2 regions of the Peribacillus sp. B65 genome follow, and region 1 is predicted to be linked to the other one. Evidence: predicted binding sites of a transcription regulator. Region 1 holds the regulator's gene; the other holds the start of a gene.
The links. Region 1 encodes LexA, which represses DNA repair genes until DNA is damaged. Its sites were predicted from a motif close to CGAACATATGTTCG; they were not measured.

Region 1 (15,903 bases):
CATCCGCTGTATAGATGGAACCAACTCCAATGACGGGAACTTGATCTCCGATACGTTCTTTTATAATTTCTATCCGAGGTCGGTCAACGTCGGCTCCCCGTCTTGCTTTCGACCAGAATTCCATTAATGAAACATGAAGATAATCCAAATCCTTTGTTACAAGTCCATCAATCAATGCAAGTGTATCATCCATGGTTATTCCTGGAGTTTCCGGCTCCTCCGGTGAAAAACGATATCCTACGATGAAGGGATCCTTTGCATGTTCAGCAACAGCCTTTTTCACTTCATCCACAACCGATAATGGAAAAGTCAGGCGCTTTTCAAGGGAACCGCCCCACTTGTCTTCACGACGGTTTGAATGAGGAGAAAAGAATTGCTGAAGCAAGTACCCATTAGCACCGTGAATTTCTACACCGTCAAATCCCGCTTCAATGGCACGTCGGGTGGTTTCACCAAAGTCGAGAATGATCGATTCTATTTCCTTTTCAGAAAGTGGACGCGGAACTGCTTTCCCTTCGCCTTCCGACGGGATATTGCTTGCGCTGACTACATCACCATCTACTAATTCCGGTGGAACCTCTCGGCCGCCATGAAAAATCTGGAGAATTGCCTTTGCCCCTTTCGCTTTAATCGCTGATGCCAATCGATTTAGACTAGGTATCAATTCATCCTTATCTCCGCCAAATTCCCCATGAAAACCTTTTCCATTAGCCGTCACGTAAGTACAAGCCGTTATAACCAGGCCTACACCGCTTGACCGGCGTTCATAATAATTAACTTCTGCGTCGGTAACGGTACCGTCAGAATTAGAAGAGAAATTTGTCATAGGTGCCATCACCAATCGATTTTTCAATTCCATTCCCTTTCCTAAATTGAACGATTCAAATAATGGTGTATATTTAGAATTCATTTAGTAATCCTCCATTTTGTAACCCACTGGTTTGTATAATAAATCAAATCCGCAAACTAATTTAAATATCATGCATACTTTGCGATTAATGCCGAAATGGCTTCTTTTGGCTGGAAGCCAATAGCTTGATCTACCTTTTCTCCATCTTTGAATAGAATAAGTGCTGGAATTCCCATCACTCCATATTCGCTTGTCGTATTTGAATTTTCATCCACATTAAGTTTTACGATTTTAACCTGATCACCCATTTCCTCATCGATTTCATTAAGAACTGGGGCAATCATTTTGCACGGACCGCACCACGGTGCCCAAAAGTCAACCAATACCAAACCTTCCTTGATTTCACTAGCAAAATTATCATCTGTAACATGTTCTATTGTCATGATCATTTCCTCCTTGTATTATCCGAAATATTTATGGTCTTTACTCACCATCTATTTAAAATCAAGTTTTGCGATTCTATTTCCCGGGATAAAAGCCTCTGATTTCCTGGCATTTATTTTCGGATGGATTTTGATGGATTCCAATTTACCGGATAACTCCATGAACCATGTTTCATCTTTAGAAAGTAAAGCCAAATCAATTAAGGCCAAAAGATGTGTTTCGTTACTGATTTCTAGATCCGGCAGCTTTTCAGTCCATCTACTTGGAATCCAAATAGATTTCCCAACCGCTTTTTCATTGTCACTTTCCACCACATTCACTTTAACAATTTCACGATTATCGCTCACATTTTCAACGAAACCATGGATAAGTTCTCCATCTCTTGATTTTCCCTGTACCCAATCCCCATTTTTGAACAGATTGTTTTCAACCATTTCCTTAACACCCCTTTTATATTCATTTAATATTAAAACTATAGTTATTAACTGTATTAATAAAATATACATTTTGTGCAAAGAAAAAACTAAATCAATATCACGGACATTGTTTAATTTTTTCCAAAAAAGTGCTGAGAGTTATATCTTCTAAATATTTTTCAAAATACAATTCTGCTTCATCGAATATTTGATCCATGACTACCTGGGTATTGGAGGATATGACACATTTTTTCTCCGGATCGCCTGTACACCATTTCGGTTTCAAGGTTCCATGTGAGACCGTTATATAAATATCTGCCAAACTTACCTCTTCAGGATTACAGTCTAGAATATAACCTCCGCCCACACCTTCTTTCGTTTTAACAAATCCCTTTTTTCTTAAGCAGCTCATCATTTTCCGAATCCTTGCCGAGTTTGTACAAACGTTTTCTGCGATTGACTCACTGCTTGCCATATGATCTGGTAGATAAGCTAAATAGACCAAACTATGCACAGCTATTGTAAAATCACTATTCACTTTTCGCATCCTCCTCAAGGAGATTACTGTAATTTTAATGTTTACAGTTGGTAAAGTCAACTCAAAAAACTCAACAGAGTTCTCAACTTTGTCGATTACTTTATGATTGCAATGAAATTCCCTCCTATACACAAAGGATTGAGGGAATTTCATTCAGCTAATTTTACAAACCGATAATATCATCGTTGAGAAAGATTCAAAGCCGTACTAGCCGCTTTAAGATTCACTTTCGATTGCTCAATTATATCCTGAGGATGATAATAACCTTTTGAAACCATGTAATCACTTATTAGCCCATGTGTTTCTACAGCAGACCTCAGCTGTTCCCGTAATGCAGCCCTCAATTAAGGGGAAGCTGTTTCTGTTATGGCGAAAGCCGTATTTCTTATTCCTGATTTGGCAGAATTCAGAAAGTCAGTAGCAATAACCTGATCGGTCATACCACCCATCCCCGCCATATTTTGCAAAAAGTTAGTCATTGTCTTCCCTCGCCTTGGTTTACCAGGATTTCCTGTAATTTTTTAATATGCTCTCTTCCGCTGCTCATGTCTTGTAAAAGAATGTTTTTTAATTCCGTGTCTTGGACTAACCCATTCATTGTAGAAGCTTTTGATAGACAAAGGTTTTTGAAGTTCAATATTTCATGCAGTTCTAACGTTTCATGCAGTCCCAACTTTTCCACAAGAAGCATCTCTCCTTTCAGTAACAATCACTTACTTATCTTTCGTTGTTCAAAAGCTCTTATTCATTCCTTTTCATTTTTTTAGAAGGTTAAAACCATTTGGAAAACAACATGTAGTCACATGGAGAAATGGGCGGGTTTTTTGGATATTCAGAAACAACTGGCGGTTATGCTGGAGGACAAGCAGAATATATGCGGGTCCCTTATGGGAATTTCACTCCTTTTAAGATTCCAGAAGACTGTGAGATTGAAGATGAAAAATTGATATTACTCGCCGATGCAGCTTCAACCGCATTTTGGAGCGTTGATCATGCAGGAGTAAAACCAGGTGATACTGTAATCGTCTTAGGCTGCGGTCCCGTTGGATTACTCGTACAAAAATTCGCTTGGTTCAAAGGAGCGAAAAGGGTCATTGCCGTCGATCATCTCAACTATCGTCTGAACATGCAAAAAGGACAAATAAAGTCGAAATCGTAAATTTCGAACAATATGAAAACGTAGGGGATTATCTCAAAGACATAACTAAAGGCGGAGCCGATATTGTAATTGACTGTTCAGGCATGAGTGGTAAAATGACTCCCATGGAATATCTTGCAACGGGGCTTAAGCTTCATGGCGGTGCAATGGGTGGTATTGTAATCTCCTCACAAGCGGTCCGTAAAGCAGGAACCATTCAAATAACTGGTGCTTACGGAGGGCGTTATAATGGCTTTCCGCTAGGAGATATATTTCAAAGAAACGTGGATATCAAGACCGGACAAGCTCCCGTTATCCATTATATGCCATATCTCTATAATCTAATATCTGAAGGAAAAGTTGATCCTGGCGATGTCGTAACCCACGTACTACCATTGGATCAAGCTAAACATGGTTACCAAGTATTCGATACAAGGACAGACGGATGCATTAAAGTGGTGTTAAAACCGTAAGTATTATATAAAAAATTGAATGGCCAGGCATTCAAATTCAGAAACGATACATGAATTATAGTAAGTTTCTGAATTTGATGAATCCTGTGTAGTAGTTCGAAAGTCACATGAACTAGATTCCCTCTATATGAAACCTTTCAAGCCCATGATTGCCCTCTTGCTTATCTCCTTACAACACAAAAAACCCCTCTCTCTGATTTAGTTTCCACCAGAGAAAGAAGTTTCGGATTAGTAACGAAAGATAAAGCAAAAACAAGGAAAATTTATGATGAAAGATTCACTCTTCACGGTAGTTATGATTTGCTTATCTTATAATTGCTATCTTATTTTGTTTGTTGTTTATTCATGGCGCTCATCATTTGATTAATTTTCTTTTGGGATGGTTTCATACCCATTTGCATCATCATCATTTTCAGCATCTGTTCGTTAATTGGCGGATTTTTCTTTAAGTAATCCATCATGTATTTACGAGCGATGAAAAATCCCAGCACTACTCCAGCAATCAATGCCAGTACGCCAACTAGAATGTAAACCCACATACTATTTCCTCCTTCGTGTTGTCTAACATCAGTGTACTAGACCAAAGGTTATTATACAATACCCGCTACTGAAAAGTCCCCCATTTAGACAAATTTTCTTTCTTTTATCGGTTTTAACCAACCGTATTTTTCATGTTCAAAATCAATGGCCAGAAAGCTCGCTTCATATTTTCGAATACTTTCAAAGAAAGCGGTCTCCGCTTCATAGTCTCCTTCAGCTTTTAGAATAATGGAATCATGCTGAATGATTAAAACGGCCTTACTTGATCCGTTTGTTTTTTCTAAATAGTATTTTCCATTTTGAGTCCAATAATTCATCTTTTTTTGCAAACGTTGTTCAATGGCTAACTGCAACTGGATAATCGGGACTGTTTTGGTGACATATTCGATTTGTTTTTGCAAAATACTCTTCAGTCTGCCCTTTGCTTGAATATACTCCAAAAACAAATTGAAAAATAGCCTTTCTCTTCCATAATAATGATGGGCAAATTCATCTTCGATTAAATAAATTTGATAGGTTCTCATCAGCCAATGCCTCCTAGCTTTCCTATTTTGGTCACGAAAATAACTAACCACCAGGACATTCTCCACTATTTTCCACTATTAATAACTTTCCCCTTTAACTGACACATTTAAACGAAATTTATTTATTCTCATTATATATTGACAAACTAAAAAGATATGTTGTTTGCTGGAGAAATTTTCTTCTTTTTTTGTCGAATGGAAGATTTCCCTTAGAATAAAAGCACACAATATAAATCAGGATTGTTTTTGATAAAAAAACTGACACCAAACTAGTTGGTGTCAGTTCTCCATTACTATTAGTTAAGCATTTCCTTAACACGAGCAACTACATTTTCTACAGTAAAACCGAATTCCTCCATGATCTTACCGCCTGGTGCAGAAGCTCCAAAATGATTGATGGCCAATATTTCACCCTCATCACCTGCATAACGATCCCAACCAAACGGTGAAGCCACTTCGATAGCTAGACGTTTTTTCACTGCCGGATTGATTACGCTTTGTTTATATTCTTTAGATTGAGTTTCAAATCGATCCCATGATGGCATGCTGATAACAGAAACATCAATTCCTTCGTTCGCCAAAGCTTTCTGTGCTTCCACAGCCAAGTTCACTTCGGAACCAGTCGCAAGAAGTAATGCATCGGCTACTTCTTTCTTAGAAGCAGAGATGATGTAAGCTCCTTTTGAAACACCTTCATACGCAGTTTCGGAAGTATCTTTAATTGTTGGCAATCCTTGACGAGTCAGTACAAGGGCAGTTGGTTTATTTGTAGACTCCATAGCCACTTTCCAGGCTGCTGCCGTTTCATTGCCATCAGCTGGACGGATTACCCCTAGGTTAGGCATTGCACGCAATGATGCCAATTGTTCGATTGGCTCATGAGTCGGTCCGTCTTCTCCTACAGCAATGCTGTCATGAGTGAATACATAGTTTACAGGCAGTCCCATTAGTGCTGCCATTCTTATGGCAGGACGTAGATAATCAGAGAATACGAAGAATGTTCCTCCGTATACTTTTAATCCACCATGAAGTGCCATTCCATTTAAAGCCGCACCCATAGCGAATTCACGTACACCGAACCATATATTACGGCCACTGTAATTACCAGGTAATAGATCAGTCTCACCTTTGATGGCAGTATTATTAGATCCGGCTAAATCCGCAGAACCCCCAATGAAGCTAGGGACCCTTTTGGCAATAGCATTTAGCACTTCCCCACTTGAAGCACGGGAAGCTAATGTTTTACCTTCTTCATAGACCGGAATTTCCTGATCCCAATCAGCAGGCAGTTCACCGTTGATGGCCAACTCCAATTGCTGTGCTAACTCAGGATGTGCTTCTTTGTAATTTTTGAACAATTCATTCCAAGCTTCTTCTTTTTGAGCGCCTGCATTAACAACAGATTCATTAAAGTGTGAATACACTTCTTCCGGAACATGGAAGTCCTCTTCAAATGTCCATTTATATGCTTCTTTTGTCAATTTCAGCTCATCTGCACCAAGCGGAGCACCGTGAACAGCAGATTTACCTGAACGGTTTGGTGAACCGTAACCAATAACCGTTTTCACTTCGATTAATGTTGGGCGTGCATCGTCGGTTTTCGCTTCTTCAATCGCTTTAGCAATTTCCTGAAGATCATTCCCATCCTCAACGCGGATATATTGCCATCCATAAGATTTGAACCGGTCTGCTACGCTTTCACTAAATGATTGGCTTAAGTCGCCGTCAAGAGAAATATCATTAGAATCATATAAAACAACGAGTCTTCCGAGTTGTAGATGTCCAGCTAATGAAGCGGCTTCTGCAGAAACACCTTCCATTAAATCTCCATCTCCACAAATGCCATATGTATAATGATCGACCACATTATAAGAATCGCGGTTATAGCTTTCTGCCAAGTGACGTTCAGCCATTGCCATTCCTACTGCCATTGCGATACCTTGTCCAAGCGGCCCGGTAGTTGCATCAACACCAGCCGTATGACCGTATTCAGGATGTCCTGGAGTTTTACTGCCCCATTGACGGAAGCTTTTCAAATCATCGATAGATAAACCATAGCCCGATAAATGAAGAAGGCTGTATAACAGCATAGAACCATGTCCAGCTGAAAGAACAAAGCGATCTCTATTAAACCAATCGGGATTTTTCGGGTTATGGTTCATATATTCGGTCCATAGTTTATACGCCATCGGCGCAGCACCCATTGGCATACCTGGATGGCCGGAATTAGCCTTTTCAATTGCATCAATTGATAATGTACGAATCGTATTGATAGAAAGTGCATCTAATTTATCTAACATATTGTAAAAACATCCCTTCCTGTAATGTACCTCTTTATATTATAGTGACAAGCATAATATCACAACTAAAATCACTATTTACTGCCTCAATATTACAATTTTCTATAATAACAGAAGTCCCCTATTTAGATTAAACTAAATAGGAGAATACATACATGCATGCACTCCCTTTTTACTCCTAAATGCTAACAGGGTACTCAAGCGGAATGTTTTATCAGAAGGATCCAAGCATTAATGTAAGTTTCTTTTTTCTTTTATATTTTTTATCTTTTGAGGAGTGACGTCATTACCTTCTGGATCAACGACCTTCACATGCTCCAACGTATCGGTCATGGACTTTCTGAATGTTTCCAAATACTCACTTCTCAATTGGGTTTGCTCTTTCGCCTCAACTTCCGTCAAACCTTCAGCCTTTGCCTTTTTAGAAAGTTCATTAATACGGGCTATTTTTTCTTTTGATAACATAATTTCGCTCCTTCATAATCTCCGGATATTGTCATGGTATTAAAAAAAAAGCGAAATTACAAGTTCTAAGATTTACTTTCATTTGTATTCAGTTGATGTTCGAGAAAACGCCTGTTCACAGTAGCCTTTGAAACATTGTATCCAAAGCCCCTTAAAGTGGCTGCGATTTCTGCGAATGTCAATCCATTGGCCCGAAGTTTAATAATTTCTTCAATAGGGATTTCCATACGGTCCCTTCCAGTGGAATTCCTTTGATTCTGAAGGTTTTTTTGAGGACGGTATCCTTTTTCAACGGCTCTTATCATCCCGCGCTTTATTTTAAGATTATGTAGTTTCCTTTGGTATTCTTCTACAATACCGACTATCTGGATGACCATGGCATCCGAATCCGATAACTCAAGCTCCCCGTCATGTGAGAGTGTATAAATTTTAACATCTTCTTTAAGGATGACATGGAAAAGGGCTATTTTGGCATTCCCTCTTCCCAGCCTTGTTTCATCCTGGATTAATAGTACTTCAGCTTCTTTAGTTTTAAATAGTTCGAGCATGTCAAAAATGCCATCCCGATTCAACTCATAACCACTTGCCTGCTCTTTTATTATGGATATAACTTCAACATCCATCTTTTCTGCCAATTTGACTAACTCATCTTCCTGCCTTGCCAATGATGTTTCCTGTGACTCTTTTTCTGTGCTGACCCTACAATAGATTACCGCCTTCATAATACCCTACCTTCACTGCTTACTGCTCACTGGCCAAATTCTGGACAAGTTCTTCCCCTTTAACCGGTATGACGATGACTTGACCAGGTTTAATTGTATCCGCCCTGACTCCATTATGCTCTTCTATCCAACCAATGAATTCTTTTTTTGTCAAATTTGCTTCTTCATATTCTTCAGCGATTCCCCATAGGGTGTCACCTTCACTTACTTCTATAGAAAGGAAATCCTTTTTTGGATCATTGTTCAATGTACAAGAGAATAAAATTGAAAAGATGAATACTGATCCCGCTAATAGAATCGTATAAATATAATTTTTGTATAAATTTTTCATAAATATCCCTCCAAAGCGAATGTTCGTTCGTATGTTATGGTCAAATTATAATACGAACGTTTGTTTCAGTCAACAACAAAATTCGAACTTATGTTTGTATAGAATTGGGGGCCATGCTATAATGTAGCAAAGAACATTGGGGAAGAGGTGCACATATGACTAAACTATCAAAAAGGCAGCAAGATATTCTTGATTTCATTAAAGAAGAGGTCCGCCAAAAAGGGTATCCACCTTCCGTACGGGAGATTGGTGAAGCAGTGGGACTTGCTTCAAGTTCAACAGTACACGGGCATTTATCACGCCTGGAAAGCAAAGGCCTGATTAGACGTGACCCAACCAAGCCAAGGGCCATTGAAATAATGAATTTGGAGGAAGCGAACAATATTCCCAAAGTCAATGTCGTGAACGTGCCGTTACTTGGAAAAGTAACAGCGGGAATGCCGATAACGGCCATTGAGAACATAGAAGAATACTTTCCGCTTCCCGAAAGCATGGTTCCACATGATGACCATGTATTCATGCTGGAAATCATGGGTGAAAGTATGATCGAAGCAGGAATTCATGATGGGGATTATGTCATCGTGAAACAACAAAGCAATGCCAATAATGGAGATATCGTCGTGGCCATGACGGAAGATGATGAAGCCACTGTAAAACGATTCTTTAAGGAACCGGATTACATAAGGCTTCAGCCTGAGAACTCGAATATGGAACCAATTATTTTACGAGATGTTTCGATACTTGGAAAAGTAATAGGCTTATATAGACAAATACACTAAAAGCGCTAACCGCGCTTTTTTTGTTTGTTTAATCTATGTCCCGAATTCTCTCAATATGCATAAGGAATTTTAATAGAATCAAGTTTTCATGGGAATTTAAACGTCCTTAATTACGAACGGAAGTATACGATCGCCTAATATGTACTTTGGTAACAATCTGATTACAATGAAAAAGAGAGCTTTAACTACCGCTCCCAGTTAAAATTCACTTCACTCGTAATCTTTGGTTCACTTTAATTAGGTTAAGATCTACCAAGCCGTTCCACTGTTGAATCTGCACTTGTGTAGAACCGTATGCTTTTGCAAGCGCAGAGACGGTATCCCCTTTTTGGACAATATGATAAACCTCTTCTATACTTGCATCATATTTTGTTAAATCGCTTGTTTCGATAAGGTTCACCAGTTTTTCAATATAGTTGGGATCCGAGGCGTACCCAGCATCGAAAATTGCTTTGAGTGCTTTTCTGTAATCTTTTTCTCCAATGACAGCCGTATAAAGACTTCTATTCCATGAAGTCCCCTTTACATATAAATTGGCAAGATCTCTAAGACTTTCTTCCCAAGATGGGTATTTTCTGAATTTGTTCCATACTTGAACGGGTACGCCAATGACATATTCCATTGTCTGAATGATGACAGACTCACCCTTGAAGTCACCTTTTGTACCGAATATATTTTTTCCTTTGCTTGCTAATAAACTTGTCCCATACCCACTCTCCAAACAAGCTTGTGCAATGACAACAGAAGGTAATATTTTGCATAGGGAGCAATTTCCTTAATAAATGTTTCCTTGCTCATTAGAACCTCCCATCAATGGTTTTACTTTATTTTTCACTGTTCATCTTCATTCTTATCGTATTCTCATCTATGAAAAAGGTTACAGCAAGTCCCATACAACAGGTTCTGATGTTTGGCTAATTGTTTTTATTATAGATTTCTTACCTAGAGTGGCTTGCTTCGAGTATTATTTATCCATTTCCCTACCAAACAGGAAAAGCCGTCAATCCATTTAATTAAATGGATTGACGGCTTTTTCTGTTGAACACTGAAAATCTTCAAAACTTGTTCGTTAATTTTAAATTTGTAATTATTTATTTTTGTATAAAACCTTGATGAAAAACAAAAACTATTTTTAAAAACTTCATTTCAAGGTGGTGAAATCATGGACTACCCAACCGTCCATACAAACTTCTGGGATGCAGTGATAGCCATTCCTACCATCATGATTCTTACTCAACTTATTAAGGTCATGTTTCATATTCATCCAAAATTCGTACCTACCATCGCTTTGGGTCTTGGCTTGTTCATTTCCATTTTCATCAGTCATCGTCATCACTTGGTTTCAGGAATTTTCATGGGCTGGTTTTATGGCTATGCAAGCATAGGCAATTATGCTGCACTCAAAACTGGTATTTTGTCTTATAGAGAATCCTACAAAAAGACGGATTAAATCTATTCTTGTTGTCTAGCTGAAATTCATCAATCTTTTTATTGCTAGATGACCTTACTAGCTTTATTTCCCATCGAACACCATTAATTTAATCGCTGTATTAGTAATTACAAACTGGCTGAATCCTTTGGCTAAAACAAACCACCCATGTTAACACCACATTACATCCAAAAAAAACCTTTTCAATTATGAGAAGGGATTTTTTTGTCGGGAAAAGTGGGTTATTATGTTTTTTACACTCCTGCCGAGGCGGCTTGGTAGGATCGGCGGAAAGGGAGCGGACTTCTGTATTCAACTGGATCTATTATTCAAGAAAAGACTGAAGGCAAACTTCGAATTTGTCTACAGTCTGATACCATCTCAAAGAAGAGAATGCATTTCACTATTTCTCAATATAGACCGAACGAATCATTGTCCGGGTTCTTTCAGTACCATCCACATTTTTTTCCTTGACATCTATTGTTACATTATAAACACCTGACTTAGGTACTTCCGGAAGGGTGCCAGTAAAATTTTCTGTATCCATTGCCTTAATTGAGCTTTTTTCACTAATTTCATTACCTGTTTCATCTATTAGATGAACCAAAAATGTTGTGCTGATTGGCCTTTTTTTATCATTCATTGGGTTCTCTATTAAAAATTTCGCATCTTTTTGCTTAACTTTACCGGCCATACTTAATGTAATGGGATTCTTTTCGTTAAATTGTGCTGTGAACAGGTAGGCGTCTTTTGGCGATTTAGTCTTCATACGCACTTTCCAATCACCAATTTCAAGGTTGTTTCTATTGAATGATTGGACGGTTGCACCATTAAAAAAGGAAGTTTCGTTTTTGGCTGAATGAACCATTAAGGAAGGTGAATACTTTTTATTGGATGGAGAAATCATTTCAACCTCGACATCATTTGATGCTGTATATATGTTTATATTGCCTGGGGCTGATTCATTTACATGGAAGCTTAGTTCGATCCAGACATTTTGTTTCAGGACATCACCCAGAACGGTTTGAGCGAGTGCGGTGGTAATGACATCATCTTCAACCCGTTCTTTATAATTGACATTATATTCAGGGATCCCAGCGGTGGAGGTGCTTCTTAAATATGGTTCAATTCTTGAAAATACAGCTGAGCCGACTCGTATATTGTCGTGATCAAAGTTGGAATCTGAAAATAAATGTGTTGCATAGGGTATTTTTGTACTCCATACATTCACTAGACCATCATTTTCCCCATATGAAGATAAATATTGTCCACCCATTGATAAGGCTGATAGAACCGGGCCTCTGTTCATGCCTGCCACAGTGAAATACATGTTTTTACGAGAATTAACATGGTTATCCGTGACCGAACGAAATTCAGCCATTTTACCAACTTGTAAAGAATAAGTTCCCTCATCTTTTTGACCTAATAGGGAACCAAGCCAGCCCGCATACCAGCTATAAGCCAAATCAGCTAGGTGAGAACCATGATGGGGGGAAGCTAAAGTGATTACCCTTCCAACATACTGGTGTGCTCCATAGTGCACTAGAGCCGCTTGGGTATCTGGGCCCCCTTTGCTGTGAGCTATAATATTTACTTTTTCACCCCCGAAATGGTTACTGATTTCTGCAAGCATTTGAGCTAAAAGCCTTCCATTAGCATATTGGCTCACTGATCCATTTCCAGCTGAATCATGAAGCTGAACAAAAACAGTTTGGTAGCCTGCTTCATACGCTTTGGTATACATATCATTGACACCATGATAATCCGTTTCACCGTACCAGCTGGTTGAACTGCCGTTTTTCCCTTGAACAAACACGATCGGTGGTTTCTTTGTATCAAGATTGGGAGGAATACTTCCAAGAAACCAATCCCCTGGACTGAAAGTTTCGGAAGGGGGCTTTAATTTTCCTGCTGAGGAAATGTCTGGCTTGGCCATAATTAATATGGTTAGAATGAGGACAAGAAAAACGATATAATTGATTACATTCCTTTTCAATTGTTATCTCCTCCAATATCATGTGGAATTCTTTCGAACTCATCCTATTTTCAACGCCCTCCTTCCATGCCTTTGATAGCCTTCATTAGTATATATTTGTACTTTTGCATACCATTACCTGCTATCTTCATAAAGATAGGAGAAAAAAACTAGAAAAAGTTCATAAAAAATGGAGATATAGTATGATGGTTTGCCTTCAATTCGTTTATGTATACAGTCATTTTCCAATTATGAAATTATCCTTATAGAGGAAATCCATATATCGAATGCTGTATGTTCACGAAGAAAAAGAGAATAAGCCCTTCTCCTGCAAAAGATGTAGGGCTTGACTTTATTTATGAGCATCCAAATATTATTCTTCGAATTTGCCACTGTCCAATTGCTCCTATTCATGTTGTTTTGAAGTCCATCCTATACATTAAGTAAATTGTTGAAAAAATTCTTTTACAGCAATTGGCTGTCATTCATAGGGATCTCAATATCAATCGTGTATTTGGATTATTAACTCCTTAAAGCCCTCCCCTAAACGCCACATACGCCTATTTCACAATGAGAACTGGATAAATAATATCAGGGCTATGCTCGCTCTTCCAATTGTATAATTTATTTATCTGATTTTCCTTTCCCATTTTTTCACCCTGTTTCGATCATTACTTAAATTTTGCCCCAGGAATGGTTACTTTGGTGAATAAATGATTGATAGTCTTGATCCTTTAACTACATTTGAAGTGTAGGTGGGGATCAAAAAAAATAATATCGTCGATCGAGAACCCTACACATTCCGCAAACAAATAAGCCTTATCGATTCGCAAAGGAATCTTATATTGCTCATAGTCAATGTAAGTCCTTTTGGCCATCTTCAGCACTTTAGCCATTTCTTCCTGTGTTAAACCTTTATACTTCCTCGCTTGTTTAAGTGTGAACTTAACGTTTGTCATATCTTGTCACCACCTATCTAAAAAAATGATATCACACTTGAAGTATAGTTACCAACAATTTTTCGCAAAATTCACGCACTTTAAGTTTACTCACCTTCACTCATGGTGTATATTCAAGTAAGAGGTGAAGAAATATGCACATTGGTGAACGGATTAAAATGTTAAGAAAAGAAAGAAAAATGACACAAGAAGATTTAGCAAATATATTAAAGGTGGCACCAACGGCAGTATCAGCATGGGAATCTGGACGGAATAAACCTTTAATGGATAAATTGGGCATGATGTCCTCATGCTTTGAAATACCGCTATCCCACCTCATTGAAGGAGCACCTAACGCTAGAAATGCTCCAGGAATGGAATTTCTAAATGAAAAGAATGTAAGATTAATTGGAGTATATGGCAATATCCCTGCTGGAGAGCCTAATTTTACCAATGAATATATAGAAGCCTATATGCCGACATTAAATTCGATGCTAAAAACGAATAAAGAATATTTTTTCCTTAGAGTGAATGGCAATAGCATGAACAAAGAATTCAGTGACGGATCATTGATTCTCGTTGAAAAAACAACCTACGTTGATAAAGGAAAAATTGGAGTGGTCTTGGTAAATGGTCACGATGCCACTGTCAAAAAAGTGAATATCGATGAAGAAAATATCACACTCACTCCCTGCAGCACGGATCCTTTTTATGAAGAAAAAACCTATAACATCAAAAATGATAGAGTTCGAATTTTAGGAAAAGTGGTTCAAGCCATTAAAATATACGATTAATGTCCACTTAGAGTTTTTTTATGGAGTATTACTTTAGTTCTCTTTGTTGACTGATACATATTAGGTACAAGCCATCATGGTTTGTGCTTATTAGTATTGTTCTTTATATATGTCTTTGCAAAAGATAATTAAAATTTGTGTCAGCCTATATACAAAGGCATATCCGTTTTCCCCAGATTACTTATTTCATTGAGTGAATGTTTTTGGAACTCTAAGCTTCCTAGGGCTTTTATTTCAGATTTCCCTTTCATGCAGAATGAATATAATTGTCTGTATTAGGCAATCAAATTATCATATTTTTATTATTCGGTTCACAACCTCATATGGGAATCTTATAATAGGATGATAAGCATTTGCCTCTGTAGCTCTAGAAGGGAAGAGCGCCGGAAAACATTTGTAGCCACCGGGTCGCAAGGTAAGGGTTTCAGAAGCACCGAAAAGCAAATAGCTGAGGCAGGTGGAATTCCTGCCGGTGAAAATCCGTAGGGAAGCGTGTTCTCCCCTAGCCTATGCTTACGAAAGGAGTGCGGGTTCGAATCCCGTCAGAGGCTTTTTTCTTGGAAAATGCGAGTATATATTCAATTCCACTTTAGCCCTCTGTGCAAATTTATTTATTTTTCCCTTTCACTTCTTCCGCTATTATCTAAGTACTCATTTAGGACAGTAGAATGTACACGACTATTTTATTACACGCATATTCCTGAACAAGGAAAAGCCCCTCTCTTTTTGAGAAGGGCTGAGTTTGTAGACAAAAGAGGTTCTCTCTAAAAGTTAAAACAAAGTTGATTGGAGCGGGTGGCGAGACGCCTGAGGGAAATGCGTGTCCAAGAAAACCCCGCCAGGCGCAAAGGCGTCGAGGAGGCTTCCGGACCGCCCGCGGAAAACGAGTGCCTGTAGTGGAAATCAACGTTCAAATTGTACTAATCCTTAAAAACTGTAGACAAACTCTTTTTGAGAAAGGCTTCCTGTGTGGTGTGCTTCTGGAAGTTAAAAATAATTTAACCAGGCAACTATTAATTATTCATTTAACCCGCAATTTCTGGTTTACTGTAATGGTGTACTGACTGTCAAGTGCGTTCCAATCTTTAATTTGCTGAACCGTACTGCCATAAGCCATGCTTAAGGAGTATACGGTGTCACCATTAACGACTGTGTGGTATACAGCTGTATTTTTCTTTTTAAGATCGAAGCATTTAACTAAACCGTTTACATGTCCGCGAGCCAGTGATTCGATAAAGGGCGCCGTT
Region 2 (15,903 bases), 1.5 Mb from region 1:
TCGCTTCATTAGTCGAGGCAAACACGTCACGAACATCATCGAATACACCCGTATAGGTAGCTGGATTCGATCGTGGGGTTCTGCCGATAGGTGATTGGTCAATATCAATGACTTTATCTAAATGCTCGATTCCCTTGATTTCACGGAAATCACCTGGTCTGGCTTTTGCCCGATTCAGTTTTTGAGCCAATGACTTATGGAGGATCTCATTCACCAATGTACTTTTCCCTGATCCGGAGACTCCCGTTACGGCTGTAAAGACCCCAAGCGGGAATTTCACATTAACGTTTTTCAAATTGTTTTCCTTGGCACCTTTTATTTCAATGACACGGCCATCATTTTTCCGGCGTTCCAATGGCAATGGAATGAATTTCTTCCCTGCTAAATATTGCCCCGTTAAGGATTTAGGATTATTCATGACCTCTTCCGTAGTTCCAGCGGCCACTATTTCCCCTCCATGCGCTCCTGCTCCAGGACCAACATCGATCAAATAATCCGCAGCAATCATCGTATCTTCATCGTGCTCGACAACAATGAGGGTGTTCCCGATTTCGCGCATATTCTTCAATGTTTCGATCAATCGATCGTTATCCCTCTGATGCAGCCCTATTGAAGGTTCATCCAAAATATAAAGGACTCCCGTCAATCGGGAACCGATCTGCGTCGCCAATCTTATACGCTGCGCTTCACCGCCTGATAAAGTTCCCGCTGCCCTGCTCAACGTCAAATATTCCAAACCTACATTAGCCAGGAAACCGAGCCGCTCACGAATTTCACGTAAAATCAATCTCGCAATTGCAGCTTCTTTTTCAGTCAAATCAAGCTCATCGAAAAATACTAACGCATCCTCCACTGATAAAGCTGTCGTTTCACTAATATGGACCCCTTGAATGAGCACGGAAAGACTCTCTTTTTTCAATCGATGACCCTTACAGGTTGGACAGTGATGTTCTGACATGTATTTCTGCATTTGCTCACGAATAAAGTCAGAACTCGTCTCCTTGAAGCGCCTTTCGATGTTTCTTAAAACTCCTTCAAAAGGAATATATCCTTCTTGCACTCTTCCAAAATCATTTTTATAACGGAAATATATCTTATCTTTGCCTGAACCAAGCAAGACCTTATCCATCTTCTCTTCCGGTAAATCCTTAACGGGCACATCCATATCTATCCCATAATGGTTTGCCACCGCTTCAAGGAGCTGAGGGTAATATTGAGAACTTGTCGGCTCCCATGGCGCAATTGCATGTTGACGGAGGCTTAATTCGTTATTCGGGATGACCAGATCACGGTCCACCTCAAGCCTTGCCCCCAAGCCATCACAATCCGGGCAGGCCCCAAACGGGCTATTGAAGGAAAACATTCTAGGCTCTAACTCTTCAATCGAAAATCCGCAGTATGGACAAGCATGATGTTCACTGAACAGCAGCTCTTCCTCACCCATAACGTCAATGATGACTTTACCTTCGCCAAGCTGCAAAGCACTTTCCAATGAATCTGCAAGCCTGGCCATGATACCCTCTTTTATGACGATCCGGTCTATGATGACTTCAATCGAATGTTTTTTATTTTTTTCGAGAGTGATCTCATCGCTGAGGTCATGCATTTCCCCGTTCACACGAATGCGGACATATCCTTGTTTCTTAACTTCCTCCAAAACTTTCGCATGTGTCCCTTTTCTGCCTGAGACTAGCGGTGCCAATACTTGAAGCTTGGTTCGCTCAGGGTAATCAAGAATGCGGTCCACCATTTGCTCTATCGTTTGTGAGGTGATTTCTATATTATGGATGGGACAGGTCGGCCTGCCGACCCGTGCAAATAACAGCCTTAAATAATCATAGATCTCCGTAACAGTCCCTACGGTTGAACGAGGATTTCGACTGGTCGTTTTCTGGTCTATGGAAATGGCTGGTGACAAACCTTCTATCGCATCGACATCCGGTTTATCCACTTGGCCTAAGAATTGACGAGCATAAGCGGAAAGTGATTCCACATAACGTCTTTGCCCTTCTGCATAAATCGTATCAAAAGCCAAGGAAGACTTTCCAGATCCGGATAATCCGGTCAGCACAACAAGTTTGTCTCTCGGTATCGTGATATCAATATTCTTTAAATTGTTGGCCCTGGCGCCTTTTATCACAATTTTATCCATTGCCATGTTTCGTCACCCTTCCGCTTTTAACTCTAGTAATAAATCACGCAGCTCGGCAGCTCGCTCGAAGTCCAGTGCCTTTGCCGCTTCCTTCATTTCTTTTTCCATGCTTGCCATTACTTTTAAACGCTCTTTTTTAGGAAGCTTCGCGAGGCTTGGTGCAAGGTCTTCCTTATACTCTTCGCCTTCTTCGGCAACATGAGTCGCCCTTATGGAGTCGCGGATATCCTTTTGAATGGTTTGAGGCAATATTCCATGCTCTTTATTATAATTTTCCTGGATTTCACGGCGCCGCCTCGTTTCATTGATGGCAAGTTCCATCGAATTCGTGATTCGGTCTGCATACATGATGACGTGGCCGTTCGCATTACGGGCTGCACGGCCCATCGTTTGAATAAGCGAACGTTCCGAGCGAAGGAACCCTTCTTTATCGGCATCCAGAATGGTCACTAACGACACTTCCGGAATATCGAGGCCTTCCCTTAAAAGATTGATTCCAACTAGAACATCATATTTGCCCATTCGAAGTTCCCGGATGATTTCTATCCTTTCCAAGGTCTTCACTTCCGAATGAAGATATTGGACCTTGATGCCGATTTCCTTTAAATAATCAGTTAAATCCTCAGACATCTTTTTCGTCAAGGTCGTTATGAGCACACGCTCGTTCTTTTTGACGCGCTCCTGTATTTCACCGATCAAGTCATCTATTTGCCCTTCAATCGGCCGCACTTCCACCGTCGGATCCAGCAATCCGGTAGGACGGATGATCTGCTGAACCATTTCCGGGGTATGTTCGAGTTCATATGGTCCCGGAGTTGCCGAAACGAATATGGATTGATGGACCTTTTTTTCAAATTCCTCAAATCTTAGCGGGCGGTTATCTTTCGCAGACGGCAGACGGAAGCCATGATCGACGAGCACTTGCTTACGCGCCTGATCTCCATTGAACATTCCGCGGATTTGCGAGAGGGTTACGTGTGATTCATCCACGACCAATAGGAAATCCTCTGGAAAGTAATCTATTAAAGTGTATGGTGTCGCACCTGAGGGACGAAGCGTCAAATGGCGGGAATAGTTCTCGATCCCTGAACAAAAGCCCATTTCACGCATCATTTCCAGATCATAACGGGTCCGCTGCTCCAAGCGCTGCGCTTCAAGGAGTTTTTCATCTTCCCTTAATTCCTTCAATCGTTCTTCCAGTTCCGTTTCGATATTTTGAATGGCTATCCGCATTTTCTCTTCGCGGGTTACGAAGTGGGAAGCCGGGAAAATGGCGATATGATCCCGTTCACCGGTAATTTCGCCAGTCAGGGCATCGACTTCACGAATACGGTCAATCTCATCCCCGAAAAACTCGACCCGTACGCAATGTTCATCACGTGAGGCCGGGAAAATTTCAACCACGTCGCCGCGAACGCGGAAGGTCCCCCGTTGGAAAGCAATATCATTACGTTCATATTGAATATCAACGAGTCTGTGCAGCAAGGCATTCCGGTCTATCTCCATGCCTGTTCGGAGGGAAACGACCATCTCCCGGTACTCTTCAGGAGAACCGAGTCCATATATGCACGAAACACTGGCAATGATGATGACATCTTTCCTTTCGAACAAAGACGAGGTTGCCGAGTGACGCAGTTTATCGATTTCATCATTGATGCTTGCATCTTTCTCGATGAATGTATCCGTGGATGGAACATAAGCCTCCGGCTGGTAGTAATCATAATAGCTAACGAAGTACTCAACGGCATTATTAGGGAAGAACTCTTTGAACTCACTATAAAGCTGCCCTGCCAACGTTTTATTGTGGGCAATGACAAGAGTCGGTTTATTGATTCTTTGAATCACATTGGAAACGGTGAACGTTTTCCCTGTCCCTGTCGCCCCCAATAACGTCTGCATTTCCTTGCCTTCCTTAATCCCTTCGACCAGCATTTCAATTGCTGCCGGCTGATCTCCTTGAGGAGAGTATTTTGAGACTAACTCAAACTTATCCTTCACCAAGCATAGCCTCCTATTGAAATATTTTTATATGAAAACGGGACATAACTATATCCCTTCTATTTATTCCGGTTTGATAAAGCATATATACACATTCTACCACAATAGCCTTAAAACAAACCAGCAATAAGCGAACATCCATTCTATTTTTGTTTTATGGACTTCATGATGTGTTGAGGGGAATGACAAGTTTGGGTACAAAAAAAGCACCTTTTGTGTCAGGCGCTCTTGGATGTACGTTTCATCATTCTTTTTGATAACCAAAATCCCACTGTTAGGGATAAGGCATCGACGATGATCAATAAGTTTGTATGCGTATAACCTTTATATGCGGAAGCTGTAATCAAGGCAACAGTTAAAACAAGGCCCACGACATTGTTATAGGTGACCCTTGAAAATAGCATGACGAGTAGACAAGGAAGGAAAAGGGCAGAAAGAAATTTAATCATTTTTTCATCTCCTTTATAAGAGAAAAATAGAGTAGTTTCAGTTTAAATGATTATCAAGTTTTTTGCCAATCAATTTCCCACTTGATTTTCAAGGCATCATCAGAAGAATCTTCCACACTTCCATCAATTATGCCCATTAAAAAAAGAGGCAAACCCCTTTATAGGGAAGTTTGCCTCTTTTTTAGTCCCATCAATATGGATCCGCTTCATGTCCTTTACTAACGGCATCCTCAGGGTTATCCGACCCGCCCAGTGGTTTTGAAGATTCCGTATGTTCAGAAGCCGAGGCCAGTCCCTCTTTCAATCTGCGGCCATACTCTTCATCGGCCTCTTCGGCAAGTGCTATCATTTTTTCCTGAATGCGCTTGTCGGCAGGAGCCAATGCCGCCACTAAATTGGAAATTAAATCGTCCTTTTCCCAATCCTCGAATTCACGGAATGTTTCCCCGGCCTGTTTCGTATTATTTTGACGATCGATTGTCTCACGAACAATTTTCCCTTCCACCATAGGTGTATGCTCCTTGCCCGTCTGCTTGGCTTCTTTCAAGCCGCCGACAGTTGATGGTTCGTAGTTGATGTGGGGGCTTTGGCTGCCTCTGCCAACTTCATATTGCATCTGTCCGCCAGTCTGATTCGTGGCTGTTCGTTTTTTCGGAGCATTGATCGGCAATTGCAGATAATTCGCGCCAACACGGTGACGCTGTGTATCGGAATAAGAGAATGTACGTCCCTGTAACATCTTGTCATCAGAAAAGTCCAGTCCATCCACTAGGACACCTGTGCCGAATGCAGCCTGTTCGACTTCAGTGAAATAGTCTTCAGGGTTTTTATTCAATACCATCGTACCGACATGCAGCCAAGGGAACTCATCTTTCGGCCAGATCTTCGTATCATCCAACGGATCGAAATCCAACTCAGGATGATCATCATCACTCATGATCTGTACGTTGAGATCCCATTCAGGATAGTCACCGCGTTCGATCGCTTCATAAAGATCCTGTGTGGCATGATTGAAATTCGTAGCTTGAATTTCATTGGCCTCTTGCTGTGTCAGGTTCTTGATCCCTTGTTTCGGTTCCCAATGATACTTGACAAGCACTGCTTTCCCTTCCTCATTCACCCATTTATAAGTATTGACCCCTGATCCTTGCATCATGCGATAGTTAGCTGGAATGCCCCATGGGGAAAACACAAAGGTAACCATATGGAATGTTTCAGGCGAACTCGAGCAAAAATCGAAAATCCTCCTGCCGTCCTGAATATTCGTGACCGGATCCGGTTTGAAGGCATGAATCAAATCCGGGAATTTCATGGCATCACGGATAAAGAAAATTTTCAGGTTATTGCCTACAAGATCCCAGTTTCCGTCTTCCGTATAAAATTTAACGGCAAATCCCCTTGGGTCACGTAACGTTTCCGGGGACGTCCCTCCATGAATAACAGATGAAAATCTCACGAATACCGGGGTTTTTTTACCTTCTTCCTGAAAAACCTTCGCTCTCGTATATTTTGAAATCGGCTCGTCCCCCGCTTTACCGGTCGGAACGAAATAACCATGCGCACCTGCACCGCGGGCATGCACAACCCGTTCAGGGATACGCTCCCTATCGAAGTGGCTGATTTTTTCCAGGAAATCATAGTTCTCAAGTGTACTAGGTCCTCTGTTCCCTACAGTTCTAATACTCTGGTTATTCGTTACCGGGTGCCCTTGCCTGTTCGTTAATGTTTCTTTCGATTCATCATTTGTTTTTTTTGATTTATCAGACAAAAAAATCCCTCCTTTGTTAATAAAAGCCATAATAATACTATACTTTCCCCTATCTCCTATATTTAACTCTTCAATCTTCAAAATTTAATTGAAATTAGTAAATAAGTACTTTTCCCCTATATATCGATGAGCAGATTTTCATGCCATTAACGACTTGAAGCATTTAGTAGTTGGAGTGAGCATACCCATTTTTGTATATGTCAACAGCACACCATTATAATGAACTAAGGATAAAAAATTCAAAAAGCGGGGTGCCTTCATTGGACGAATCAATATTAGGAAAACTTGGCAGGATGATGACAGGAAAAATCAGTCGTTGGGTTGTCATTGCTGTATGGATAATTGCAGCAATCGGATTAACCATCACATTGCCTGCCGTTAATGATCGAACAGCAAATAATGCCGCCGACTTGCCTGAAGACTCACCTTCCGTCGTGGCTGATGAACTTATTAAAGAAGAGTTTCCAAATTCCTCTGGAATACCTGCCCTGCTTACATGGCATCGGGAAGGTGGACTGACAGAGGCCGACTTGGCCGAAATCCAGTACCTTTCCAAGGAATTGACAGATAACCCTTTGATACAGCAATCTTTTTTACCGCCGCTTCATGAAATTCCGTTGCCTGCTCTTCAAGGCTCGGTTTCAGAAGATGGAACGACTTTCGTACAGCCGCTTTTCTTTAAAGAAAAGACCGAGACTGAAATTCTTGAAAAAAATCTTGAGAGCATTAATGAAATAGTTTCGGAACGTATTGGATCTGACCCATTCAAGGTCCCTACAGATTCAGATGAATTATCACTTCGAGTGACAGGCCCTGTAGGGATATCCGTCGATGCAACAGGATTATTTTCAGGTGCTGATTTCAAATTGCTATTAGCGACCGTAATACTTGTACTTGTCGTATTATTACTCATTTACCGTTCCCCGCTTTTAGCCATCATCCCTTTAATCGGAGTAGGATTCGCCTATATTGTCACAAGCCCGATCCTTGGATTCATGGCAGATCATGGTTGGATTACAGTCGATTCACAGGCCATTTCGATCATGACCGTATTATTATTCGGTGCCGGAACGGATTATTGTCTATTTTTAATTTCTCACTACAGAAGTGAATTAAGAAATCATGAAAGCAAACGGAAAGCCATGATCTCCGCATTTAAAGATTCATCAGGCGCCATTGCGATGAGCGGCCTTACGATCGTCATCTCGCTGCTAACATTGCTTGTAGCGAAATACGGAGCCTACCACCGTTTCGCTGTACCATTCAGCTTGTCCATCTTAATCATGATGCTGGCAGCTTTAACACTTGTACCGGCATTGCTTTCTGTATTCGGAAGGGCTTCCTTCTACCCAATCGTTCCGCGTACACCAGAAATGGAAGAAATACGGGCCAAGAAAAAGGGAAAAGCCGTCAAAAAGCATAAAGAAGGCCGCATCGGTAACTGGATTGGTCATATCGTCACAACCAAGCCATGGACCGTCATTCTTACATGCTTGATCATCTTCAGTGTATTAGCTGGATATTCTTCACAAATAAAATATTCATATGATATTCTCTCTTCCTTTCCTGAAGATATGAACTCCCGTGAAGGCTATTCTGTCATTTCCGACTCGTACTCACCGGGTGAACTGGCACCAGCCACAGTGGTTGTAGACACGAATGGTGAAGATATCGATTTAGCGCCGACATTAGAAGGGATGAATATTGTTGAAAGTGTGGCTGATCCAGTCACAAGTAAATCCAATGAAGATCTGCAATCCTATGAGGTCAAATTCAACATCAACCCATATGATATCGAGGCAATTGATTCCATTCCGGAAATCCGCACAATTGCGGAGAAAGAATTGAAGGCCGCCAATATATCTTCCGTCGAAGATAAGGTTTGGATTGGCGGGCAAACTGCGACGCAATTCGATAAAAGGGATACCGTAAAGGCAGATGAATTCATGATCATCCCGATCATCATCGTCCTGATTTCCTTACTCCTTTTAGCCTACTTGCGATCTGTGACAGCCATGGTGTATTTAATGGGGACAGTAATTCTCTCATTCTTTGCTGCTATGGGCTTAGGTTGGATAATCCTGCACTATTTCATGGGTGTCGATGCCATAGAGGGGACGATTCCACTTTATTCTTTCGTATTCCTTGTTGCACTTGGAGAAGACTATAACATTTTCATGGTTTCAAGCATTTGGCGTAAGAAAGAAACGATGCCAATCAAGCAGGCCATCAGAAAAGGCGTTGCCGAAACTAGCGGTGTCATCACTTCCGCCGGAATAATCTTGGCAGCCACTTTTTCCGTTCTAGCCACACTTCCGATTCAAGTATTGGTTCAATTCGGGCTCATTACTGCTCTTGGTGTGTTAATGGACACATTCATTGTGCGCCCGTTCCTTGTTCCTGCGATTACCGCCCTGCTTGGCCGCCATGCCTTTTGGCCAAGTAAAGTGACCGATCAAGAAGAGAAAGATCATGCCAATTAATTAAGGTAGTCAGCTTTACTTTTCTTCATAATGAAAAACCCTGTGCCTCATAAATGCACAGGGTTTTTCATGTTTTCAAAATTAAGGAAAACTTTCAGTTGACACTATTGCTTCCACCTCTTATAATTACATTAAGTTAAGATATCTCAAATTAAAGATATATAAATTCAAGATTAATAATTAGGAGGAATTATCATGACCAATACAAAATGGACAGTCGACCCGACTCACAGTGCTATTGAATTTTCCGTAAAACATATGATGATCGCTAAAGTAAAAGGAAGTTTTAATAAGTTCGAAGCAAACATTCTTGCAAACCCATTGGATCTAACAACTGCAGAGATCGATTTTACCGTTGATGTGGCCAGTATTGACACACGCAATGCAGACCGGGATAATCACTTGCGTTCCGCTGACTTCTTTGATGTAGAAAAAAACCCTACATTAACATTCAAATCAACAAAAATTGTGAAAACGGATGAAGATGAATACGATGTAACTGGAAATGTGACTCTTAATGGAATCACACAAGAAGAAACTTTCAGCATCACCTTCGAAGGCCAAGGAAAAGATCCATGGGGAAATGAAAAAGCAGGCTTTAGCGGAAAAGGTAAAGTCAAACGCAGTGATTATGGTTTAACCTATAACGCAGCTTTAGAAACAGGCGGCGTACTGATCGGCGATCAAATCACGCTTACCATCGAAATCGAAGTTGCAAAAGAAGCTTAATTAATAAAGAAGCAGCCATCCTAGGGATGGCTGCTTCTTTCTACATTTACCGGTGTTACGAATTCCTCGTTTTATAAAGTAAATAAATGAAGTATGGTGCCCCGATGCTCGCTGTGAAGACACCAGCCGGTATTTCCAAAGGTGAGAATAGGGTCCGTCCAATCAAATCCGCCACCATAACCAGGATGCCGCCAAGCAAAGCTGAAGTGGGCAGTAACACTCCAAAACTAGAACCAACAAGCCTTCTGGCCATGTGTGGGGCCATTAATCCAACAAAGCCTATTCCTCCAGCAAAAGCTGTGGAACCGCCAATCAAGGCCGTACTGATCATCAATAATGTAAACCGTTGTTTTTGGACATGTCCCCCAAGACCCGTTGCAAGGTCATCGCCAAGCTCCTGTAAATTAATATTTCTGGCATACAGGAAGGCGATTAATAGGAATAGAATCGTCCATGGTGCCAGAACAGCGATATTATTCCAGGTGGAGTTAGACACTGACCCCGTGATCCAAAGGTTGGCCTGGCTCGCTTGATAGACTGGACCAAGAATCATCATCATCGTAGTGAGTGCCTTCATTAAGGCCATCACCCCAATTCCGATCAACACAAGCCTGATCGGGGGAACTCCATTTTTCCAGGCTAATGAATAAACAAGTAAGGCCACGACTGTCGCCCCAATGAACGCAGCTAACGGCAGCCAATTGATGCTCACCGTTAATGAATGATTCTTATCACTAAAAATGGCCAAGAATCCAACGACCGCCACTGTCGCTCCTCCCGTTATCCCCAAGATATCAGGCGAAGCAAGTGGATTCCGAATCATCCCTTGAAGGATTCCGCCAGCAACAGCAAGGCCCATCCCCACCAACAGGGCAACAATTATTCTAGGCAGGCGGAAAGATTGGATGATAAGCCGATCGCTCTCCGTTCCCCCTCCGAAAAGGACCTGGAGGACACTTAGCGGATTTATATTCATTTCACCCACGCCAGTACTGATCACAAACACTAGTGAAGTGACTACAAATAATATGAAAATCACGATCATAGCTTTTTTATCCATCAAGAATGATATTTTTTCATTAAACAAACGAAAGCTCTTATATGACTTCATCGACCGCTGAACCCCTTTCTAGCTATATAAATAAAGAATGGGGTCCCTATTATGGCTGTCATGACTCCGACCGGAACTTCTCGAGGCATCAGGATATACCTGGATATGACATCGGCCGCAATCAAAAGCACCGCCCCGAAAAGTCCAGAGAAGGGAATCAGCCAGCGATGATCGATGCCTACTATAGAACGGGTAAGATGTGGAACGACGATTCCTATAAAGCCAATCGGACCCGCAACCGCCACTGATCCGCCAGCGAGAAGGATGATTGCCAGCCCCAGAACCAACTTAAGGAAAACTATATTCAATCCAAGACCTTTTGCAACATCCTCACCTATGGACAACACATTCATTTTACCGGACATGATCAAGGCAAGGCCCCAGCCTACGACAAGATAAGGCAGAACAGCAACTAAATTGTCCAGACTTCTACCGGAGACGGATCCGGCAAGCCAGAATAGGACTTGCTCTAAAAGAGCCTCATTAGAGACAAGAAGACCTTGTGTAAGTGAAGCTACCATGGCCGTCATGGCTGCACCAGCCAATGTCAGCTTCATAGGTGTCAAGCCGCCTCGCCCCATGCTTCCAATCATATATATGCTTATCGCGGCTATGGCCGCCCCTATGAATGACAGCCATGTGAATACTTGAAGATTACTTATTCCAAAAACGGTGACACCTGTTACAACCGCCAATCCCGCCCCGGCGTTGACCCCGAATATATCTGGAGACGCGAGGGGGTTTTTAGTTAGCGTTTGCATTAACACCCCGGAAATGGCCAAACTTGCACCGATTGCCGAAGCTATCAGGGCCCGCGGAAGTCTGACTGATTGAATGACAATGTGTTCGTTCGTCCCATTGAAATCGGTAAAAGCATCGATGGCCATTTTCCACGTTGTATCTGTATAACCGTATACAATGCTTGAGCACAGTAAAAATAGCAGCAAAAGAATGGTAATGAACAGCCCCATCCATTTCTGCCATGAATTTTTTAATAACATATCCAGTTACCTTTCCAATCACGTTTGTATAGTAATATTTTACTGGTCTAAACAGGATTATGTCAACGAATTTGAGAATCATTTTCAATTATATATTGACAGAAAAGTATATTCATTTTATGATGGTGCTGTTAAGTGCGAATGATTATCATTTGCTGACAAATTGGGAGGGATACATAGATGTTTAGATTTAAGTCTTTATTAACGATTTTTACAATATTTGCAGTCTTCCTTCTAGCAGCTTGCGGGAATTCGGATGAAAAGGCCGATGGAAATAAAGCTGAAGACAAGAAAGAGGAGAAAAGCTACACAATTGAGCATGCCATGGGCACTGCCGAGTTGAAAGAAACGCCTAAAAGAGTGGTCGTTTTAACAAATGAAGGCACTGAAGCATTGATTGCTTTAGGGATTAAACCTGTTGGTGCCGTTCAATCATGGCTTGGTGACCCTTGGTACGACCATATTAAAGATGATATGGATGGGGTCGAAGTTGTTGGTGTTGAACATGAAGTTAACTTAGAGAAAATCGCATCACTGAAGCCTGACTTGATTATCGGAAGCAAGATACGCCAAGAAGCTGTTTATGATAAATTAAATGCAATCGCCCCTACCGTTTTCTCGGAAACGTTAAGAGGAGATTGGAAAGAAAACTTTAAACTATATGCAAAAGCCTTGAACCTTGAAGAAAAAGGGAACGATGTAATTGCAGAATTCGATAAAAACACTGAAGATCTTAAAGCTAAATTGGGTGATAAAGTAAATCAAGAAGTTTCCATTGTTCGTTTCATGGCTGGAACTACTCGTATTTATTACACTGATTCATTCTCTGGAGTGATTTTCGATCAATTAGGATTTAAACGTGCAGAACAACAGAAGGAACTCTTCACTGCAGATAATAAATTAGGCAACCTTGCCATTGAGGTTGGAAAAGAAGTCATCCCTAAAATGGATGGAGATATTCTCTTCTACTTCACTTACGCTCCTGAAGGCGACAAACAAGCCCTAAGCACAGCAAAAGAATGGACGAATGATCCACTTTGGAAAAACCTTGATGCAGTCAAAAACGGAAATGCCCATGAGGTTAGCGACGCAACATGGAATACAGCTGGCGGAGTAATTGCAGCTAATAAAATGCTTGAAGATATAGAAAAGATCATGCTTGAAAAGTAATAACACGTTTCCATTGAAAAAGGCCTTTCTCGATATAATTCGAGAAAGGCCTTTTATTTTATATTAATGTGTCATTATCCCACTTGTCCGCTTTCCTTCAATTGATCGTCAACGAATAAGAGGCCCAATTCGTAATGCTCCCCGTCAAATAGAGCTCTTTGCACAAAACGAATCTGTTCATTATTATCGATGACCTCAAGCTTGCAATGTGCCCGGTTTATTTGGAGGGCCCTGTATAACTCTTCTTCTTCCCTGACGACGACACCATTTATTTTCGAAATGACCTCGCCTTTTAGCAACCCCATTTTATCTGCCGGAGATTGAGGGATAACGCCTAAGATCTGGACACCCAACTTACTTTTCGAAAAATAAAAAGGAAGCTTTTGATCCATTGCCTTTTGGGAATAATGCAGAAATTCACGACCGAGGATTGCTAAAACAGCCGTCATGATTGCCAATGGGGGATACCAGTAACCAACTGCCGCCAAAAGCGTAATCATAATTCCCAATGCCCCTACCTTTTTGCCTTGCGCCCTAATGGCCAGTTCAGGGAGCGTCCCATGCACTTTTTGCCTAAAGCCGATTAATATGGGCAGTACGATCGGCGACAGGGATACATCCCCGATTGAAAAAACTGGATACCATTCGAAAGGAATTGGAAGTTGTCCTCCAGGAACCATGACGAACATGGGAATTAGCCAGATTCGCTGTGATACATACACACCTATCGGCTGCCCCCTCTTGGATACCTCCAACTGGGGAGAGACCTTTTTACTTCCGTTGCCAACAATCAAGAACCCTTCAGCAATCAATAATAACCCAATTAAAATGACAAGTGTCGGATATACGGACCGATCCAGCTGATTAAAGGCATCCTGAAAGAACGTAAGCTTGATATCTCTATCATATAAAAAGAAAAGGATAAAGAAGGTGAGTCCCACTGTATAAACGGGGGAAACAAACCTCCTTTTCATGGATAGCATGGACAAAATCGTTACCACTGTCATGATGAGCAGCGCCGCCATAGGAATGGCGAGTCCAGTAGCCAGCGTAAGGAAGGAAAGGATCAATCCCCATATCAATCCTTGAGGTAACATGGAACGCAGCTCCATGGAAAAACTGTAAATCTTCGTATTAAAATCATGGCGTTCCCGTTTAACGCGAAGATAGCCGATGAATAAACAATAGGCAATCGAAACATAAAGCAAAGGATGAAGGAAGAGTTTTCCTAATCCCATTAAGCATGCTATCAGCCAATCCGTTGTCAATTTCTTTCCACCATCCTCAAATGTAATCAAAATTTTGTCAATTTCGTTCTGGTCAGTTACCTCCTATTCTATCAAAAATGTAGCCTCCATGCCTATTAAGATGCAGAAAAAGTAGCTTTATCTAAAGTTTCCCCTAATCTGCCTCCATGTTCGCAGGCGAACTCAAACAAATGCAAAAGAGGCACCGCTCCAAGGGGAACGGTGCCATCAAGTTACTTCACTAAATAATTCAAAGCCGTGCGTAACTGAATATCATTATCTTCATCCTGGATCTTATCCAGAATGGCGGATTCCAAATGTGCTGCGGTTTTAGCGTCCAGCTTACCAGTCACTTCCAGGCCAAATTGTTTTTGGAATGCTTTTACTGCGATTTCTGTACTCCAATCATAATATCCATCCTCACGGCCCGGTTCAAATCCAAGTCCTTTCAGAATGCTTTGGGCATACTGGATTTGTTCATCATTCATATCCCGCTGCAACACCTTCTCAATGGCCAGCTGATGTGCATCAAAATACTCCGGTTGTTTCACTTTGATTGTCGGCTCGATCCCTTTTTTATGGATCCAGTTCCCTGAAGGCGTCAGCCACTTATATAATGTAAGTTTAATCTTACTGCCATCACCCATTGGTACAGCCTGCTGTACTGTGCCTTTCCCGAAGGTCTTCTCGCCAACCAATGGATAGCCTCCCGCCTCTTGCATCGCGCCTGCCAGGATTTCCGAGGCTGAGGCGCTCCCTTTATCCGTCAAGACGGCAATGGGATAACTTTTCGCTTTCTTAAGGCTTGTAAAAAACGATTGCGTTTCGCCCGTTCTTTCTGCAATTTGCAAATATGGCTTGTCTTTTGTGATAAACTCGCCAAGAATCGTTTCCACACTAGAAAGAAGGCCACCTGGGTTGCCGCGTACATCTATGACCAAGCCCTTGATTCCCTTCTTTTCGAGCTCTTTCATCTGCTTTTTGAAATCAGATGCAGTATTTTCCGAGAAAGTGGTCAACTCGATATAACCGATTTGTTCTCCTGCAACTTCTTTAATTGATGAAAATACGGTATCCAACGGAATTTCGGCACGCACCATATTGAATTCAAGTGGATTATCCACCCCTGCCCGCTTTATTTCCATTTTGACGGGAGATCCTTTTTTGCCACGGATTTTCAGGCGTGTTTCATACAGATCCAAACCTTCTACACTTTCACCATTCACCTTAAGGATTTGATCTTTCGGCTTTAATCCAGCTTTTTCAGCAGGAGAGTCTTTGTAAGGAGAAACAATTATGACCTTACCATCTTCCATTCCGATTTCAGTCCCGATCCCTTCAAAAGAGGAGTCCAGGGTTTCATTGAATTGCTTGGCGGTCTCCTTGTCCATATATACGGAATATGGATCTTTCAGCGCTGACAGCATACCTTGGATGGCACCCTCCACCAGGTTGGAGCCGTCCACCTGTTCTACATACTGACTTACGATCAAGCCGTAAGCTTGTTCCACTTTTGCCCATTCCTTATCCTTCGTTATTTCTTGACTTTCATCCTTTGCTTCATTCTTGGCAGGAAGGCTTGTCCAATATATGCCCCCCACTGCTCCAATGGCTAGTGACATGATGATTGCTAGAGGAAGTACCCATTTTTTGACCATATTTATCCCCATTTCTGACCTGATATGTATTTCACTATATGATGGGAATGGAAAGAATATGCTTATAGAAAATGGTGACACTACAAAAAAAAAACAGACAAGGAATTTATCCTGATCTGTTTTTTCGTTCATATATT

Region 2: the regulator LexA is predicted to act here: its motif matches at 4,282-4,295, upstream of uvrB (excinuclease ABC subunit UvrB).

The regions. Positions count from the first base shown of each region.
Region 1 covers NZ_CP195840.1:1,024,494-1,040,396, reverse strand. The annotation lists gene ACSR9O_RS05165 (NADH-dependent flavin oxidoreductase) at 1-910, opposite strand, end outside; gene trxA (thioredoxin) at 979-1,293, opposite strand; gene ACSR9O_RS05155 (IDEAL domain-containing protein) at 1,345-1,728, opposite strand; gene ACSR9O_RS05150 (RrF2 family transcriptional regulator) at 1,829-2,248, opposite strand; partial or broken gene ACSR9O_RS05145 (spore coat protein) at 2,428-2,727, opposite strand; gene ACSR9O_RS05140 (hypothetical protein) at 2,724-2,939, opposite strand; partial or broken gene ACSR9O_RS05135 (zinc-binding dehydrogenase) at 3,051-3,859, shown strand; gene ACSR9O_RS05130 (YneF family protein) at 4,183-4,398, opposite strand; gene sirA (sporulation inhibitor of replication protein SirA) at 4,483-4,923, opposite strand; gene tkt (transketolase) at 5,220-7,223, opposite strand; gene ACSR9O_RS05115 (DUF896 domain-containing protein) at 7,455-7,688, opposite strand; gene ACSR9O_RS05110 (YneB family resolvase-like protein) at 7,754-8,410, opposite strand; gene yneA (cell division suppressor protein YneA) at 8,430-8,741, opposite strand; gene lexA (transcriptional repressor LexA) at 8,897-9,520, shown strand; gene ACSR9O_RS05095 (glucosaminidase domain-containing protein) at 9,726-10,241, opposite strand; gene ACSR9O_RS05090 (hypothetical protein) at 10,683-10,970, shown strand; gene ACSR9O_RS05085 (esterase/lipase family protein) at 11,353-12,885, opposite strand; gene ACSR9O_RS05080 (helix-turn-helix transcriptional regulator) at 13,659-13,883, opposite strand; gene ACSR9O_RS05075 (LexA family protein) at 14,018-14,656, shown strand; gene ACSR9O_RS05070 (N-acetylmuramoyl-L-alanine amidase family protein) at 15,678-15,903, opposite strand, start outside.
Region 2 covers NZ_CP195840.1:2,505,059-2,520,961, reverse strand. The annotation lists gene uvrA (excinuclease ABC subunit UvrA) at 1-2,158, opposite strand, end outside; gene uvrB (excinuclease ABC subunit UvrB) at 2,165-4,150, opposite strand; gene ACSR9O_RS12290 (CsbA family protein) at 4,369-4,599, opposite strand; gene ACSR9O_RS12285 (catalase) at 4,790-6,367, opposite strand; gene ACSR9O_RS12280 (MMPL family transporter) at 6,628-8,850, shown strand; gene ACSR9O_RS12275 (YceI family protein) at 9,046-9,579, shown strand; gene ACSR9O_RS12270 (FecCD family ABC transporter permease) at 9,635-10,690, opposite strand; gene ACSR9O_RS12265 (FecCD family ABC transporter permease) at 10,687-11,691, opposite strand; gene ACSR9O_RS12260 (ABC transporter substrate-binding protein) at 11,872-12,861, shown strand; gene ACSR9O_RS12255 (PDZ domain-containing protein) at 12,936-14,159, opposite strand; gene ACSR9O_RS12250 (S41 family peptidase) at 14,342-15,766, opposite strand.